One region of the Saccharothrix saharensis genome, then DNA from elsewhere that is predicted to be linked to it. Evidence: riboswitches for the same ligand, from Rfam matches in the RefSeq annotation. Region 1 holds a riboswitch; the other holds the start of a gene.
What was found. Region 1 has a riboswitch for glycine ahead of gcvT (glycine cleavage system aminomethyltransferase GcvT). Riboswitches for the same ligand answer to the same signal wherever they lie in the genome.

Region 1 (4,023 bases):
CGCGGACGAACAGCACGCGCAGCGGCTGGCTGTTCATCGCGGTCGGACCCCACTTCACGAGGTCGTACACGGCGCGGAGCTGCTCGTCGGTCACCGGCTCGTCGGTGAACGCGTTCGCCGTGCGCGCCTCGCGGAACAGCAGGTCCTGGGCTTCGCCGGGAAGTTGCAGCGCGTCGAGGGTGGCGGTCATCGTGCCTCTTTCGGTTGTCCCGTACGGGTCGCGTACGGGACAACCTCCAGCATGCGCGAGCTATTTCGTAACGTCGTTCACAGGGTCGGGTACAGCGGGTGCTTCGCCGCCAGCACCTCGACCCGCGCGCGCAGCTCCGCGAGGTCCGGCGAGGGCTGCAACGCCGTCGCGATGATGTCCGCCACCTCGGTGAAGTCCGCCGCGCCGAAACCGCGGGTGGCCAGCGCGGGCGTGCCCACCCGCAGGCCCGAGGTCACCATCGGCGGACGCGGGTCGTTCGGCACCGCGTTGCGGTTGACCGTGATCCCGACCTCGTGCAGGCGGTCCTCGGCCTGCTTGCCGTCCAGTTCGGACGCCACCAGGTCCACCAGCACCAGGTGCACGTCCGTGCCGCCGGTGAGCACCTTCACACCCGCCGCGGCGGCGTCGGGCCGGGACAGCCGGTCGGCGAGGATCTTCGCGCCCTCGACCGTGCGCCGCTGCCGGTCGGCGAACTCGGGCGACGCGGCGTGCTTGAACGCCACCGCCTTGCCCGCGATCACGTGCTCCAGCGGACCGCCCTGCTGGCCCGGGAACACCGCCGAGTTGATCTTCTTGGCCAGGTCGGCCTCGTTGGTCAGGATCACTCCGCCACGCGGGCCGCCGAGCGTCTTGTGCGTGGTCGTCGTGACGACGTGCGCGTGCGGCACGGGGCTCGGGTGCAGGCCCGCCGCCACCAGGCCGGCGAAGTGCGCCATGTCCACCATCAGGTACGCGCCCACCGAGTCGGCGATCCGGCGGAACTCCGCGAAGTCGAGCTGCCGCGGGTACGCCGACCAGCCGGCCACGATCAGCTTCGGCCGGTGCTCGGCCGCCAGCCGCTCCACCTCGGCCATGTCGACCCGGCCGTCCTCCGCCGACACGTGGTAGGGCACCACGTTGTAGAGCTTGCCGGAGAAGTTGATCCGCATGCCGTGGGTCAGGTGGCCGCCGTGCGCGAGGTCCAGGCCCAGGATCGTGTCGCCCGGCTGGAGCAGGGCGAACATCGCGCACGCGTTGGCCTGCGCGCCCGAGTGCGGCTGCACGTTCGCGAAGCCCGCGCCGAACAGCGCCTTGACCCGCTCGATCGCCAGCCGCTCGATCACGTCGACGTTCTCGCAGCCGCCGTAGTAGCGCCGGCCGGGGTAGCCCTCGGCGTACTTGTTCGTCAGCACCGAGCCCTGCGCCTGGAGCACCGACACCGGCGTGAAGTTCTCCGAGGCGATCATCTCCAGCGTGCTCTGCTGCCGGTGCAGCTCGGCGGCGACGGCGTCCGCGACCTCCGGGTCGAACTCCGCGAGGGAGGTGTTGAAGTGCTCGGACATGTGTGGGGTCTCCCTTACGAGGTGCGCTTGTAGAAGGGCAGTGCGACGACTTCGACCGGCTCGTGCCTGCCCCGGACGTCGACGGACAGCTGCGTGCCGGGCTCGGTGTGGCCGACCGTGACGTACGCCATGGCCACCGAGTACCCGAGGGTCGGCGACAGCGCGCCGCTGGTCACCTCGCCGATGCGGGCACCCGAGGCGTCCAGCACCGGGTAGCCGTGCCGGGGCGCGCGGCGCGAGGCGGTCTTCAGGCCGACCAGGACCTGCCCCACGCCCTGCTCGGCGACGGCGGCCAGGGCGTCGCGGCCGACGAAGTCGCCCGGCTTGTCCAGCTTCACCACCCGGCCGAGGTTCGCCTGGAACGGCGTGCGGTCGCGGCCGAGCTCGTTGCCGTACAGGGGCATGCCCGCCTCCAGCCGCAGCGTGTCGCGGCAGCCCAGGCCCGCGGGCTTGAGGTCGTGCGGCGCGCCCGCCTCCAGCAGCGCCCGCCACACGTGCGCGGCGTCGGCCGGCGCGACGAACAGCTCGAAGCCGTCCTCGCCGGTGTAGCCGGTGCGCGCGAGCAGCACCGGCTTGCCCGCGACCTCGGTCGGGTACGAGGCGTAGTACTTCACCGCGCCGAGGTCGGTGGACGTGAGGCCGGCGAGGATCGCGGTGGCCTTCGGGCCCTGCACGGCGAGCAGCGCGTAGTCGGTGGACCTGTCCTCGACGGTGGTGTCGAAGCCCTTGGCCCGCTCGACCAGCGCCTCGTGCACGACGGCGGCGTTCGAGGCGTTCGCGACGACCAGGTACTCCTCGTCGCCCGTGCGGTAGACGATCAGGTCGTCGACCACGCCGCCGTCGGCCTCGCAGATCATCGTGTAGCGGGCGCGACCGACGCCGATCGCGGACGCGTGGCCGACCAGGGCGTGGTCCAGCGCGGCGCCGGCCTCCGGGCCGGTGAGCACGATCTCACCCATGTGGGTCAGGTCGAACAGGCCCGCCGACGTGCGCACCGCGTGGTGCTCGGCCAGCTCGCTGTCGTAGCGCAGCGGCATCCGCCAGCCCGCGAAGTCGGTGAACATGGCCCCCAGCGCCTCGTGCTCGGCGTGCAGGGGCGTGCGGCGGCTTTCCATCAGGCGGGTCCTCCCTGGGTGCGGGCATGCCGAGGCGCCGACCGGTCGGGTCGGCGGGCGGGCACGTCCGAGAGATTCACGAGCGAAAGGATGACACGGCACATCGGAGACTCCTCGTCGAGTGAGCCTCCCCCTCTGCCATGAGCCTGAGAGCTTCGCCACCGGGTGAGGGCGGCTTGCACCGTGGGCGAGGCGCACCGGGTGCGCCTGCTTTCCAGAGTTGCCTTCGTCGGGCGGTACCTGTGCCTGAGAGATTCCGGGGAGGAGTTGCTCCTTCGGCGCCCCGGTCGGGGACTCTCCCGCTCGACATCGACGGCCGTGTTCAGTTGGTACCGCCAGACGCTAGGGGTGGCCGGCGGGCGGGGTCAACCCCGGTCACAGGCTCTTCTCGGCCCGGACGCTCTCGACCACCTTGCGCTCGGCGTAGAACGACACGAACGGGATCGTGCCCGCGAGCAGCACCAGCACCGTGCCCTTGATCGACCACCGGGCCTTGAGCGCGAGGTCGACGGTGAGCACCAGGTACACCGCGTACAGGAAGCCGTGCACGGGGCCGACGACCTGCATCATGCCCTCGGTGCCGCCCGCGTACTTGGCGATCATCGCGACCACGAGCAGCAGCAGGCCGACACCGACCACGTAAGCCATGAACCGGAACCTGGTCAACGCGCCGCTCATCGCCCTACCTTCGCTTCACCGCTGGTCCCGCGCGTGGAGCTCGGCGAGCATGCGGTTGTAGGCCGCGAGCTCGTCGTCCTCGTCGTCGTGCGCGGGTGCTCTGACGGGCTCAACGGTAACGACCGGCCGGGACGGCACGGCCACCGGCTCCGGCGCGGCCCCGTCGGCGGCACCGCTCGCCGCGGCGGCGTCCTCGGCCTTGCGGCGGGCGTCCAGCCTGCGGATGCGCCACACCATGAACGCGGGGAAGAGGCCGAACAGCGGCCACTGGAAGACGTACCCGAGGTTCTGGAAGGTGCCACCGGCCTCGGAGAACCGCTCCCACTGCCAGTACGCCAGGCCGCAGCACACGACCAGCGACGCCAGGCAGACGGCCGCGATCGCGAGCCGCCGGGGGGTGATGAGGCCTCGCACGCCTCAAGGGTACTTCGTGCGTCGCACAGGGCCGGGGCTCCCCGCACAGGAGCCCGCCCCTGGAAGGTGAGGGCTCCCGAACCCCAGGAGCCCGCCCCGACTCGTCGGACCTAGGCCACGCCGTCCCGGCGTTGCCTCTGCAGCCTGGCCACGCACCAGGCCGCCGCGCTACCCCGACGCAGGTGCTGGAGCACCGTCATCGGGCCGAGGCGACGACCGAGGTCGGCGGGCGTGAGCCCGGCCGCCCGGTAGTCCAGAGCGCGCTGGTCCAGCGGGCTGATGC
Region 2 (4,023 bases), 300 kb from region 1:
ATCCCCGACGAGCAGGAGGACGAGGTCGAGAAGTTCCGCGAGTTCCTCGACTCGGTCTCGCCGGAGGACTTCCGCGGGGCGGACACGTAAGCCGACCGACCCGCGTTCGCGGCGAGCTGCTCCGGAAGATCAGAAGATCCGAAGCGTCCTCGTCGGACTGGCGCACCAGCAGGATGACGACCCGGACCGCCGTCATCTCCTATGGGGATGGTGGTCCGGGTTTCGCGTCATCCCACCGACTTCCCTCCGGGCTGCCACACGCGTCAAGGGGACGACATCGGAAGCAGTGGTGCGCCATCAGTGGACCACGCCCCCTCGGCACGCGCGGCAGGGCACAGCCAGCTCGGCGGGATGACACGAACCCCTCGACTTGGGAAGCGGGAGCTTCGCGGCCCGCACCGCCCGGCCCGTCCGCACCCCGGGCCCGTCCGGCGAGGACGCTTCGGAGCTTTCAGACCTTCGACCGCCCCGCAGGGGTCCACCGACCCGCTCAGGTCCGACGGGTCGGGTGCTTGACAAAGAGGCCCTCACCCGAACCCACCCCACCCCGCCCACGAAGGGCCGCGACCCCGGCCCCACACCGTGAACGGCCCTTCGCAAGCGTGCGCGGTGCGTTGTGGATCAACCCCGCGTGCCACCATCAGGCGTCACACCCCTGAATTACACAACGTCAACGTTGCTCGGCTAAACGATCACTAAACGTCACCCGAATGGCTTACGACGGGTGACTCTCTCAACCTCTACCTCACGTTGAGGTCAGACACGCCCCGCGCGTCGCGTTGACCTGCCCCCTAGCCGGTCTTACCGTCGAACTCAGGTGAATTGCCACGGTGTGATTCGGGCACCGCGGCGGCTTCACGTTGGTCGCCGGTCGTCGTGGCCGGACCGAGGGGAGGCAGGCGTGGTCGAGGAAGCGCCCATCCGGGCCGGATCCGGCGAACAGGGTGAGCTGTTCCCGGACTCCTCGCTGCCGGACGAGCTGGTCGGGTACCGCGGCCCCGCCGCGTGCCAGATCGCGGGCATCACCTACCGCCAGCTGGACTACTGGGCGCGCACGGGGTTGGTCAACCCCACGATAAGGAGTGCGCAGGGCTCAGGCAGCCAACGGCTCTACTCGTTCAAGGACATCCTGGTCCTCAAGGTCGTGAAGAGACTGCTGGACACCGGCGTCTCGTTGCAGAACATCCGGGTCGCGGTGGACCACCTGCGCCGCCGCGGCGTGCAGGACCTGGCCCGCATCACGCTGTTCAGCGACGGCACCACGGTCTACGAGTGCACGTCGCCGGAAGAGGTCGTCGACCTCCTCCAGGGCGGTCAGGGGGTGTTCGGCATCGCGGTCTCCGGCGCGATGCGGGAGATCAGCGGCACGATCCACGACTTCCCCGCCGAACGGGCGGACGGGGCCGAGATCGTGGAGGCGGCCGACGACGAGCTGTCCCGTCGCCGGCGGACGAGGGCCATCGGCTGACCGGGCGGGTCGACCGGCGCGCACTGAGATCCACGTCGCGCCGGCGGTACCGTTCACCCCTCCGACGGGTACGATTCCGCGCGTAGTCGCTTTATCCCGTGCGGGAGAGTCCGAGTCCGTCTCGGCGCCGAAGGAGCAAATCCTCCCCGGAACCTCTCAGGCGCAAGGACCGTGCGGGTGAGACGCCTCTGGAAAGCGGGTCGGGCACGACCGACCGACCCCGCCGACGGTGCAAGCCCGACAGCCGGGTGAAGCTCTCAGGCGCCCGACACCGGGCAGAAGACAGAGGGGGAGGGCAACGGCAGAAGTCTGTCCGGAGCCCTGGAGGCCAGCACCGATGACGCAGGACCGCATCCCCCTCGCCGCACTCGAGCACGGCACCCCGTTCGCCGACCGGCACGTGGGCCCGCGGCCCGCCGAGCTGGCCCGCATCCTCGACGTGATCGGTGTCGGCTCGCTGGAGGAACTGGCGCAGCACGCCGTCCCCGAGTCGATCCGCGAGCGCGACCTGGTGCTGGACCTGCCCGCGCCCGCCACCGAGACCGAGGCGCTGGCCGAGCTGCGCGCCCTCGCCGCGCGCAACCGTCCGATGACCCAGATGATCGGGCTCGGCTACTACGGCACGACCACCCCGCCGGTGATCCGCCGCAACGTGCTGGAGAGCCCCGCCTGGTACACCGCGTACACGCCGTACCAGCCGGAGATCTCCCAGGGCCGCCTCGAAGCGCTGCTGAACTTCCAGACGATGGTCGCCGACCTGACCGGTCTGCCGCTGGCCAACGCCTCGATGCTGGACGAGTCCACGGCCGCCGCCGAGGCGATGACGCTGGTCCGCCGCGCGGGTCGGGCCAAGTCGAACAAGTTCGTGGTCGACGCCGACACGCTGCCGCAGACGCTGGCCGTCATCGAGACGCGCGCGGAGCCGCTGGGCATCGAGATCGTCACCGCCGACCTGTCGCAGGGCATCGAGGGGCTCGGCCTGGGCGGCGACTTCTTCGGCGTGCTGCTGTCCTACCCCGGTGCGTCCGGCGTGGTGCTCGACCACGCGTCGGTCATCGAGGAGATCCACAAGGCGGGTGCGCAGGCCGTGGTCGCCGCGGACCTGCTGGCGTTGACGCTGCTGCGCCCGCCGGGCGAGATCGGTGCGGACGTCGTCATCGGCACCACGCAGCGCTTCGGCGTGCCGATCGGGTTCGGTGGGCCGCACGCCGGGTACATGGCCGTGCGCCAGGGCCTGGAGCGGCAGCTGCCCGGCCGGCTGGTCGGCGTGTCCGTGGACGCGGACGGCTCGCTCGCCTACCGCCTCGCGCTGCAGACGCGCGAGCAGCACATCCGTCGCGAGAAGGCCACCAGCAACATCTGCACCGCGCAGGTGCTGCTCGCGGTGATGGCCTCGATGTACGCGGTGTACCACGGTCCGGAGGGCTTGAAGGCGATCGCGACCCGGGCGCACCGGATGGCGACCGTGCTCGCCGCCGGCCTGCTGGAGGGCGGCGTCGAGATCGTGCACGGCGAGTTCTTCGACACGGTGCGGGCGCGCGTCGAGGGCCGTGCCGCCGCCGTCGTCTCGGCCGCGCGCGACCTCGGCGTGAACCTGTGGCAGGTGGACGCCGACGTGGTGTCCATCGCGTGCGACGAGACGACCACGCGCGAGCACCTGGAACTGGTGTGGAAGGCGTTCGGCGTGACCGTCGCCGACGTGGACGGCCTGGACGCCGACACCGCCGACGGCATCCCCGCGGACCTGCGCCGCACGAGCGACTACCTGACCCACCCGGTGTTCCACGCGCACCGCTCCGAAACCGCGCTGCTGCGGTACCTGCGGTCGTTGTCGGACAAGGACGTGGCGCTGGACCGCAGCATGATCCCGCTGGGCTCGTGCACGATGAAGCTCAACGCCACGGCCGAGATGGAGCCCGTGACGTGGCCGGAGTTCGCGGACCTGCACCCGTTCGCGCCCGCGTCGGACGCCGAGGGGCTGCTGAGCATCGTCGGTGACCTGGAGCGGTGGCTGGCCGAGGTCACCGGGTACGACGCGGTGTCGTTGCAGCCGAACGCGGGCAGCCAGGGCGAGTTCGCGGGCCTGCTGGCGATCCGCGCCTACCACCGGGCCAACGGCGACGACCACCGCGACGTGTGCCTGATCCCGTCCAGCGCGCACGGCACCAACGCCGCGTCCGCCGTGATGGCCGGGATGCGGGTCGTGGTGGTGAAGTGCGACGACCACGGCAACGTGGACGTCGACCACCTGCGCGCCACGATCGACGCGCACCGCGACTCGCTCGCCGCGATCATGATCACCTACCCGTCGACGCACGGCGTGTACGAGGACACCGTGCGCGAGGTGTGCGGGCTGGTGCACGACGCCGGCGGCCAGGTGTACGTGGACGGCGCGAACCTCAACGCGCTGATCGGCTTGGCCCAGTACGGCAAGTTCGGGTCGGACGTGTCGCACCTGAACCTGCACAAGACGTTCTGCATCCCGCACGGCGGCGGTGGCCCGGGTGTCGGCCCGATCGGCGTGCGGTCGCACCTGGCGCCGTTCCTGCCGAACC

Region 2: linked by a shared signal. The riboswitch ahead of gcvP (aminomethyl-transferring glycine dehydrogenase) and the one ahead of gcvT (glycine cleavage system aminomethyltransferase GcvT) in region 1 are both predicted to bind glycine.

The regions. Positions count from the first base shown of each region.
Region 1 is NZ_VFPP01000001.1:6,630,803-6,634,825, reverse strand. Features, by position in the region: gene FHX81_RS30270 (malonic semialdehyde reductase) at 1-190, opposite strand, end outside; gene glyA (serine hydroxymethyltransferase) at 268-1,533, opposite strand; gene gcvT (glycine cleavage system aminomethyltransferase GcvT) at 1,548-2,648, opposite strand; glycine riboswitch at 2,777-2,871, opposite strand; glycine riboswitch at 2,873-2,960, opposite strand; gene FHX81_RS30255 (DUF3817 domain-containing protein) at 3,024-3,326, opposite strand; gene FHX81_RS30250 (hypothetical protein) at 3,342-3,740, opposite strand; gene FHX81_RS30245 (helix-turn-helix transcriptional regulator) at 3,851-4,023, opposite strand, start outside.
Region 2 is NZ_VFPP01000001.1:6,932,455-6,936,477, forward strand. Features, by position in the region: gene FHX81_RS31690 (bifunctional nuclease family protein) at 1-90, shown strand, start outside; gene FHX81_RS31695 (MerR family transcriptional regulator) at 902-1,468, shown strand; glycine riboswitch at 1,560-1,650, shown strand; gene gcvP (aminomethyl-transferring glycine dehydrogenase) at 1,806-4,023, shown strand, end outside.